One region of the Nonomuraea polychroma genome, then DNA from elsewhere that is predicted to be linked to it. Evidence: riboswitches for the same ligand, from Rfam matches in the RefSeq annotation. Region 1 holds a riboswitch; each other region holds the start of a gene.

Region 1 (3,250 bases):
CCAGCGTGGCGATCTGCCGGGAGACGGCGGGCTGCGTCATCGACAGCTCCTCGGCCGCCGCCGAGAACGACCCCAGCCTCCCGACCTCCACCAGCACCTTCAGCGACCAGAGGTCAAGCATGCACTCAGCTTATGGGTTCCATGCCCAACCCGCAGTGGTGTGCATGGCTGGGGCCGGTCATGCTCGGCTCTATGGAGACAGAGACGGTGGACAACCACCAGTACGCATGGCTGAGTGAGGTGCTCCCGAGGGAGCCGCAGCGGGTGCTGGACGTCGGGTGCGGGCGTGGCGAGCTGGCGGCCGAGTTGATGAGGCGCGGCCACGAGGTCACCGCGATCGACATCTCGCAGGAGGCCGTCGACGCGGCACGGGCCGCAGGGGTGCCGGCCATCCAGGCCGACATCGTGAAATATCCGGACGTCGCCGCCCCCGGGCCGGATGCCGCCGCCCCCGGGCCGGATGCCGCCGCCCCCGGGCCGGATGCCGCCGCCCCCGGCCCGGATGCCGCCGCCCCCGGGCCGGGCGGCGCCCACCCCGGGTCGGCTGTCCGCGGCTACGACGACGGATCGTTGTTCGATGTGGTCGTCATGTCGCTCTCGCTGCATCACCTGCACCCGCTCGAGGCGGCGCTGGACCGCGTGCGCACGCTGCTCGTGGACGGTGGACTCCTGCTGGTGGACGAGTTCGCCTGGGATTGGGCCGACCGGGCCGCCGCCACATGGTTCTACGACGCCGGATCGTTGCTCGCCGCCGCCGGTGTGGCGGATTTCACCCGCGAGCCCGGCCGCATAGGTCATGATCCGGTCGAACGGTGGCGCGAGGCGCACGCGGACCACACGCCCGCGGCCGAGATGCTCGCCGCCCTCGAGGAGCGGTTCGAGGTCACGAGCGTGCGGCGGGAGCCGTACCTGTCGCGATATCTCGGCGGAAAGCTGGCAGAGGGCGGCAGCGCCGACATCGTCGAGGAGCTGTGGCGCATCGAACGGGACCGCCTCGCTGCGGGAGCGCTCCCGCCCACGGGCTTCAGGATGACCGCGCGGACGATGTGACCAAAGTGACAATTGTGACCTTACACGACCATGTGCCGTCAATTGTGAGAAGGGTCACAATCGCATAACTGAATCTGGCGTTCCAGCAGGGGTTTTAGCCCTGACTGGACCCTTTGTCGGATCTTTACAACCTGACTCGCGCTTTGCCGATCCTTGACGTTTCGGCGTAGCTTCTGGCGTCGCGGTGACACGCCATGCCGCCGCGAACTCACATCGGTCCCTCCGATGTGAGCCAGACAAAGATCCGCCGGTCGCCGCCGTACGTCCCCTTGTCGAACAGAACATCGGACGGCGACCTGCCGAGTCCGTGCAGCCAGGAGGCACGGAGCCGGGGAACCATCGATCCCTTCACGGGATCAGGGGTGAATCGGCGCGTATCGCGCCGTAGGGCGACTTCCAGGCCCGAATCCGTCAGCTAACCCGGTAGGCGTTCGTGGAAGACCCAAGGAGAAATCCTGTCTACCTCCCTGCAAAACCCTCGTCTGTCCCGTATTGCCCTGAGTGGCGTAGCGCTAACCATGACCGTGACGGCCGGAGGTTTGATCCTCCATGCCCCGGCGGCGCAGGCGGCGACGACCAGCGATGCGGCCGGCACCTCCACGGCTAAGGCGGTTTCCGTCGCCAAGTCCGCGAAGTCGGCCGCAGCACTCAGGATTGCCCGGCAGAAGGCGAAGGCCGAAAAGGCCGTCGCCGCGGCCAGGAACCAGATCGGTGACCCGTACCGGTATGGGGCCACGGGCCCTGGTGCGTTCGACTGCTCCGGCCTGACCCAGTACGCCTGGAAGAAGGCCGGGGTGAAGATCCCCCGCGTGGCGGCCAGCCAGTTCGCCGGCATCAAGCGGAAGGTCTCCTGGAAGAATCTCCAGCCAGGCGACCTGATGTTCTTCAGGGGTCTCGGTCACGTCGGCATGTATGTCGGCAACGGCAAGATGCTCCACTCCCCGCGGACAGGTGAGCGGGTGCGTGTCGACAAGCTGAGCAGCTGGCGCAAGGCGTCCTTCGTCGGCGCGGTTCGTCCCGGCTTGTGAAAAGAAAGAGGGTCCCGATCTCATCGGGGCCCTCTTCTTTCTTTCTCTCTCTTTACGGCAAGCCACCTTCCCCCAACCGCCGCACAGGGCTGAGGGCCTTCCAGGGAGACGCTTTCTGAGCCCTTCACCGGCGGGCCGCCGTGACGACGCCCAGTGGGCCGTCTCAGTGGCACAGCGGCCCCGGCTACGATCGGGCATCGTGTCCGAGCAGGTGAGCCGACGAGCCGTGGTGGCCGGACTCCTGCTCCTCACCCTCGCCCCCGCCAGCGCCCCGGTCCCCGAATCCCCCTTCCTTCCCCCGGAAGCACGCGACCTGTGGCGCGAGGGCGTCGTCCTGGCCCGCGGAACGCGTTCCCTCGTCGTCGGCCACCACGCCCCGCCCGGCACGCTCGACGAGCTGGCGCGGCGGGCCGACACGGCCGGGCGGCGGGTCTCGGACGTCCTCGGGCGGTCTGTGCGGCCGCTGGTCGTCGTGCCCGAGTCCGCCCGCGAGGCGGCCGGGCTGGCCGGAGTGGAACGGGTCGACGGGCTGGCCGCGGTGGCCGACGGCGGCCGGGTGATCGTCGTTCCCGAGGTCTTCGCGCGGCTCAACGCGACGGGGAAGGATGTCGTGCTCGCGCACGAGCTCACCCATGTCGTGGCGGGCACCGGGGACCTGCCCGTCTGGCTCTACGAGGGGTTCGCCGATTACGTGGGCTACCGGGACGCGGGGCTGCCCGTGCGGACAGCCGCCGCCGAACTGGGCGACGAGGTGCGGGCCGGGCGGGTGCCGAGCGAATTGCCCGGGCCTGCGGCCTTCGCGGCGGATGGCGGGGACCCTGTGCGGCTCGCACGGGCGTACCAGGAGGCCTGGCTGGCGTGTCGCTTCCTCGCCGATCGGTTCGGTGAGGAGACGCTGGTGAGGTTCTACCGTGAAGCCCAGGCGGCCGGCGTCGATCGGGCGCTCGCCTCGCTCGGGCTCTCCGCGGCCACGCTGACGGCACGGTGGCGCGCGTACGTGCGGGACCAGCTCGCGTAAGAGGGGGAGGCAGATGAGCGAACGGCACGACACGGACGACGCAGGACCAGAGACGGCGAGGCTTGCAGGCCCGGTGTCGACGGGCGATCCCAGCGCGGGCCATGACCGCAGTACGGGCGGGGATCGCAGCGCGGGCGGTGACCGGAGCGCGGGT
Region 2 (3,250 bases), 930 kb from region 1:
GGCATCCTGACCGAGGCGTGGAGCCCGCTCGGCCGGGGTCAGGGGCTGCTCGACGACCCGGCGCTGAGCGTGTTGTCGGGCAAGTACGGCAAGACGCCCGCCCAGATCGTGCTCCGCTGGCACCTGCAGCTCGGCAACGTCGTCATCCCCAAGTCCGCGAACCCCTCGCGGATCCGCGAGAACTTCAACGTGTTCGACTTCATCCTCGACGCCGAGGACATGGCCGCGATCGGCGCCATGAACAGGAACAAGCGCATCGGACCCGACCCCGACACCTTTAACATGACCTGACAGGTCTACGATCTCCGTTTGTGCGGGACTTTGCGTGGGGAATAGCGGCGACAGGCGGCATCGCGCGGACGGTGGGAGCGGCCATCGCCGCCGAGCCCGGCATGCGGGTGGCCGCCGTCGGCTCCAGAAACCTGGGCCGCGCGCAGGCCCTGGCCGCGACGCTGGGCGCGGAGTCGGCCTACGACTCCTATGAGCGGCTGTGCGCGGATCCGGCCGTGGACGCGATCTACGTGGCCACTCCGCACGCCCAGCACCTGCAGGTCGCCGAGGCCGCCATCGCCGCGGGCAAGGCCGTGCTGTGCGAGAAGCCGCTGGCCGCCACCGTGGACGACGCCGAGAAGATGGTGCGCCTGGCGCGGGATGCCGGTGTGTTCCTCATGGAGGCGATGTGGATGAGGTTCAACCCCCTCATCCAGAAGATCGCCTCCGATGAGCGGTTCGGCGAGATCCGCTCGGTGCAGGCCTCTTTCGGCTTCACCCTGCCCTACGACCCCGCGCACCGCCTGTGGGCGCCCGAGCTGGGCGGCGGCGCGCTGCTCGACCTGGGGATCTACCCGTTCGGGCTGGCCCAGCTGCTCCTCGGCATGCCGACCGACCTGCGTGTCACCGGCTCTCTGGCCCCGAACGGGGTGGACGCGGAGGCTGCCGGTGTTTTGCTCTATCCCGGCGGCAGGCACGCTCTCGTGGCGACCTCGTTGCTCGGGAATTACCCGAACGATGCCCGCGTTGTGGGTACTCAGATGCGCGCCGACATCCAGGCCCCGTTCTGGGCGCCGCAGCGGATCCTCCTCACCGGGCCCTCCGTGGAGCCGGAAGAGCACGTGCTCGATCCGGCCGACAACGGGTACGCCGGGGAGCTCCGCGAAGTCCGCGCTGCCACGGCCGAAGGCAGGACCGAGAGTTCGATCATGCCGCTTGACGAATCCCTTGCCATGATGGGGCTTCTGGCCGACGCCCGCGGGCAACTTGCCTAACTGGGCTTTTATCTAGTTGTAATCCTCTTGCCGCATGTATTACCTTATGGGGCATCTTGAGGCATGCGTCCGGTTTGTCCGGTCGTGTCCGACCATCGCACGAAACATCACAGGACAGTCCTGTGACCGCTGAATCCGCCTTGCGCGGAACCGGGGACCCAGTCATTTGGGGCGAATCGGCACTTCGGTGCCGTAGGGCAGCTTCCACGCCCGAGCCCGTCAGCTAACCCGGTAAGCGGCATGGAAGCAAGGAGTAAACCCCCTCGATGGCCAAGTTCCGCATCCCCGCTGCTGCCAACAAGATCAACATCGCCCGCGCCGCCCTCGGCGCCACCATCCTGGCCTCAGCAGTCACCGCCCACGTCACCGGCACCGCCGTCGCCGCGACGGACAAGCAGCCGGTCGCCACCGCCGAGCAGGCCGGCGCCAGGACCGACGAGTCGAAGACCAACGAGAACAAGATCAACGTCACCGCCGATCAGGTCCTGGCCCTGGCTAGGTCCCAGGTCGGCACCAGCGAGAACGCCGCCGGCGGCGGCACCCCGTACCAGCAGTGGTACGCCAACTCCCAGCGCGCCGCCGAGACCATCGCCCGCGACGGCGGCAACCGCGCCGCGTACCTGAACGCTCCCTGGTGCGCGATGTTCATCTCCTGGGTCGGCGAGCAGACCGGCGCCCGCCCGCAGCTCGGCTGGGACGCCTGGACCGTCGCCCACGCCAAATGGTTCAAGGCCAACAACCGCTTCGGCACCGACGTCAAGCCCGGCGCCGTCGTGTTCTTCTCCTGGAGCGGGAGCAAGGACATCCGCGACATCAACCACGTCGGGTTCGTCGTGAAGGACAACCAGGACGGCACCATCTCGACGATCGAGGGCAACACCGGCAACGGCAAGGTCGAAGAGCGGACCCGGCCGAAGTCCCAGGTCGTCGGCTACGGCTACCCCGAGTACGCCGCCTGACCCTCCTCATCACATCCGAACGAGCGCGCGTCCCCACCCGGGACGCGCGCTCGCCGCGTTCCGGTCGACCCGGCCCGGAGCCCTATGCCCTGCCCTTCCACCCGGCCGAAGTCGGCAAGGCGACCCCGGCCGAACGACCGGGAGCAGATGGGGAACCCCGGATCTTCCGCTACCAGCCCGACGGCTCGATCAAGGAGATCGAGTGGGACGAGCTGAGCTGACCCCGTCCAGGGTCACTCCGCGAAGAACCGCGCCAGGGCGGCTGCGACCGCGCCCGGGTCGTTCTCCATCGGGATGTGACCGGCGCGCCGGATGCGGACCAGGGAGGTGTTCGGCATCTCGGCGGCGAAACGCTCGGCGTACCTGACCTCCTGGAAGGTGTCGTCCTCGCCCCACACCAGCAGCTTCGGCGTCCCGTCGGCCTGCAGCGCGGGCACCAGGTCCAGCGTGTAGCGGCTGTCGGCGGCCCCGGCCAGCGCCATCCATGACCGTCGCACCCGGGCGTCGTTCCACGGGTCCAGGTAGTCGGCCAGCTCGGCCTCCGTCGCCGGACGGGCCAGCGCGGTGGTGACGGCCGTGCGGCGGGCGGCCAGCAGCTCCTCCGCGGTCACCGCCGCCACCACGGCCGGGTCGCGGAAGCGGGCCACGCCCGGCACCGGCCACGAGTCGTACGTGACCGAGTTGACCAGCGCCAGCCGCCCCACCTTCACCTCGCCCGCGGCCAGCAGATGCTGCGCCACCGCGCCCCCGATGTCGTGCCCCGCCACGGCCAGCGGTTCGCCGGCGCCCACCGCCGCCGCGAACCGCGCCACCCACCGGGCCAGCGCCGGAACCGCCGCCGTCGCCATCGTGAGCTCCCCCTCGGAGCGCCCCAACCCCGGCAGGTCCACCGCGACGGGACGCAGCCCCGCCGCCGCGAGCTCGTCCAGCACCGGCTGCCAGACCCGGCTCCAGTACGTCCCGTGCAGCAGCAACACCACCGGACCCCGTTCGCCCGCCGTCAGATAGCTGGCCCGCCGCCCGTCG
Region 3 (3,250 bases), 4.8 Mb from region 1:
GCCAAGTCCGCCCGCCAGCAGCAGGAGAAGCAGGCCATCGCGCGCCGCGCGGCGCAATTGGTGCGCCCCGGCACCGCCGTGGCGCTTTCTGCCGGCACCACGACGTGGGCGCTGGCGCACCACCTCATCGGCGTGCCTGAGCTCACCGTGATCACCAACTCCATCCCCGTTGCCGACGTCTTCCACCGCAACCCGCGCTCCGACCGCACGGTGGTGCTGACCGGCGGCGTACGAACGCCATCGGACGCCTTGGTGGGCCCGGTGGCCGTGGCCGCCATCCGCCGCCTGCACGTGGACACGCTGTTCCTCGGCGTGCACGGGATGAGCGTGCGGGCCGGGTTCACCACGCCCAACCTGCTCGAGTCGGAGACCGACAGGGAACTGGTGGCGGCCGCGACCCGCCTGGTCGTCCCCGCCGACCACACCAAGTGGAACACGGTGGGCATCAGCACCATCGCCGAGCTGACGGAGGCCGACGTGGTCATCAGCGACGCGGGGTTGACCGAGCAAGCACGTACGGAGCTGGCCGACAGGGCCGGAGAACTGATCATCGCGGAGGCCTCGCTTTGAAGCGCACCATCACCCACTTGGCCGACGGCCGGGAGCTGATCTACTTCGACCGGCGGGACGACGCCGAACGGAGTGCGATCGACCGCCGTACGCTCGACCCCCGGCCGTTGGCCTCCGAGCTGCGCTACGACCCGCTGACCGAGGAGTGGATCGCGATCGCGGGCCACCGACAGACGCGGACGTTCCAGCCGAAGGGGACGGCGGCCGAGTGCCCGCTGTGCCCGTCGTCCGAGACGCGGTCGACGGAGATCCCGGCGTACGACTACGACGTGGTGGTGTTCGAGAACCGCTTCCCCTCTTTTTCCGGAAATTTCGGGACCTATGAGGATGTAGGTGGACTGAGCGAGGTCCGTCCGGCGGTGGGGCGGTGCGAGGTGGTCTGCTTCACCTCTGAGCATTCCTCGTCCTTCTCCCAGCTGTCCGACGCCCAGGTCGAGCTGGTCATGGAGGCGTGGGCCGACCGCACGGCCGAGCTGTCCGCCATCGAGGGCGTGGAGCAGGTGTTCTGCTTCGAAAACCGAGGCTCGGAGATCGGCATCACGCTCGCTCACCCGCACGGCCAGATCTACGCCTACCCGTACGTCACCCCGCGCACCAAGCTGCAGCTGGGCGCCGCCTCCCGCTACAAGGGGAACCTGTTCGCCGACGTGCTGGCCGCCGAGCGCGCCGCCGGCACGCGGGTGGTGGCCGCCAACGAGTCGTGGACGGCGTTCGTGCCGGCCGCCGCGCGCTGGCCGTTCGAGGTGCACATCTATCCGCATCGGCAGGTGCCCGACCTGGCGGCGCTGACGGAGTCGGAGCGGGCCGCGTTCGCGCCGCTCTACACGTCGGTGCTGAAGGCGTTCGACGGGTTGTTCGGGGTCGTGATGCCGTACATCGCGGCCTGGCACCAGGCGCCGGTGCGGGAGGGCCGCGACCTGGCGTACCTGCACCTGGAGCTGTTCAGCATCAGGCGGGCGCCGGAGAAGCTGAAGTACCTGGCGGGGTCGGAGTCGGCGATGGGGGCCTTCGTCAACGACGTGCTGCCGGAGGAGGCCGCGCACATGCTTCGATCACAAATAGATCACTAATAGATTTCTCCTTAAGGTCGCATGACTCGTGATCTACCACTAATATCCCGATAAGCACCGACCGTAACGGCCGGTGCCCGCCTAATCCCGGGCGTGTTGCCCGGGAGCCGGGGACCCATCGCAATTGGGGTGAATCCACTTCGGTGGTAGGGACCTCCCATTCCCGAACCCGTCAGCTAACCCGGTCGGCAGAGGGAGAGGAACATCTACGTGGCGGCTTCGTCCCCCGCGAGTCTTGCCATCGGCCTCATCACCGCCGCCGTCGCTCTTTTCCCGGCGACACAGGCGACCGCGGCGGCGTCAGCGCCCAAACCCTCGGAGTCCGAGCTCCGCACCCAGCTCAAGAAGCTCACCAGCAAGGTCGACAAGCTCATCGAGCAGTACAACCTCAAGCGCGTCGAGCTCGCCAAGGCCCAGGAGGCCGCCAAGAAGGCCGACGAGCGACTGGCCACCGCGGAGCAGACGCTGGCCGCGGCCCAGCAACGGGTGGCCGAGATCGCCCGGCTGCGCTACCAGAACGGCAATCCGCCAGTGCCGAGCTTCATGCCGCCGGAGAACGGCGGCAGCGCGGCCGTGCTCAACCAGCTGACCACCGAGCAGCAGGCGTTCGTTCAGGGCGTGGCCAAGGCCCGCGACGACAAGCAGAAGGCCGCCGAGGAGGCCGCCGAGCTGGCGGCCGGCATCCGCCGGGACACGGCCGAGGTCGACAAGCAGCGCGATGAGGCCGAGGACGTCATCGACGACATCAAGAAGAAGCTCGCGGACCTCGTGCCGTACGGCACCGGCCGCAACTCCGACGGCAGCTGGGCCCCCGAACTGCCCTCCGGCTCCGACAACATCACTCCCCGCACCCGGCTCATGCGCGAGCAGGTGCAGAAGAACTTCTCGCTGCCGTACGCGGTGGGCTGCTTCCGCTCGGGCTCCGGCGGCGAGCACCCGCTCGGGCGCGCCTGCGACTTCATGATGAGCACCGGCGGCGCGATGCCGACGGCCGCCAATCTCGCACTCGGCGACCGGATCGCGGAGTGGGCGATCAAGAACATTGACAAGCTCGGCATCAAGTACGTGATCTGGAAGCAGCGCATCAACCACGGCTCGGGCTGGAGCACGATGGGGAACCGGGGCAGCATCACCGAGAACCACTTCGACCACGTGCACATCTCAATGCAATGAAAAGGTGCGGCGCGGAGGCCCGCTAGTATGCAGGGCACCACGAAGGCGGCCACGGAGACGTACATCAGGGCCCTCGTCGGCTGCCTCGCCGACGACTGGTGCTCGTGGAGCAGGAAAGACGGTACGCCTATCAGCAGGCCTGCCTGACAGGCGCCGCCGCCAAGGCGCTCGGCCGCCCGGCCAAGGGCTGGAAGCTGAAGGGCAACGAGCTCTACTGGTTCAACCAGGGCTACAAGGCAGGCGGCCCGAGCGCCTGCAACACCTGGAAGGCCCCAACGTCCAAGGCGGCCTGACAGACCGCGACCATGGCAGGCTCCCCGGCGAGTGGGAGGCCGCGCGGGAGAAGTAGACGAATCCGTGTGCGAATCCGTCTACCGGCCGCTCCAAAGCACACACCGGGCCGAAGTAAGGTCAGAGTTCGTGACTGACTCCCGAAC

The links. A riboswitch is a leader RNA that binds a small molecule or an ion and turns the genes downstream of it on or off. The one in region 1 is predicted to bind cyclic di-AMP.
Region 2: another riboswitch for cyclic di-AMP. It lies ahead of EDD27_RS12675 (C40 family peptidase); the one in region 1 lies ahead of EDD27_RS08485 (C40 family peptidase).
Region 3: another riboswitch for cyclic di-AMP. It lies ahead of EDD27_RS30785 (coiled-coil domain-containing protein); the one in region 1 lies ahead of EDD27_RS08485 (C40 family peptidase).

What each region holds. Positions count from the first base shown of each region.
Region 1 is NZ_SAUN01000001.1:1,923,995-1,927,244, forward strand. It holds gene EDD27_RS08475 (LysR family transcriptional regulator) at 1-121, opposite strand, end outside; gene EDD27_RS08480 (class I SAM-dependent methyltransferase) at 193-1,050, shown strand; cyclic di-AMP (ydaO/yuaA leader) riboswitch at 1,338-1,495, shown strand; gene EDD27_RS08485 (C40 family peptidase) at 1,569-2,078, shown strand; gene EDD27_RS08490 (gluzincin family metallopeptidase) at 2,278-3,096, shown strand.
Region 2 is NZ_SAUN01000001.1:2,857,665-2,860,914, reverse strand. It holds gene EDD27_RS12685 (aldo/keto reductase) at 1-291, shown strand, start outside; gene EDD27_RS12680 (Gfo/Idh/MocA family protein) at 312-1,265, shown strand; cyclic di-AMP (ydaO/yuaA leader) riboswitch at 1,383-1,518, shown strand; gene EDD27_RS12675 (C40 family peptidase) at 1,532-2,224, shown strand; gene EDD27_RS12670 (alpha/beta fold hydrolase) at 2,458-3,250, opposite strand, start outside.
Region 3 is NZ_SAUN01000001.1:6,748,283-6,751,532, reverse strand. It holds gene EDD27_RS30795 (DeoR/GlpR family DNA-binding transcription regulator) at 1-570, shown strand, start outside; gene galT (galactose-1-phosphate uridylyltransferase) at 567-1,640, shown strand; cyclic di-AMP (ydaO/yuaA leader) riboswitch at 1,709-1,845, shown strand; gene EDD27_RS30785 (coiled-coil domain-containing protein) at 1,851-2,813, shown strand; gene EDD27_RS30780 (hypothetical protein) at 2,918-3,106, shown strand; gene EDD27_RS30775 (DinB family protein) at 3,234-3,250, shown strand, end outside.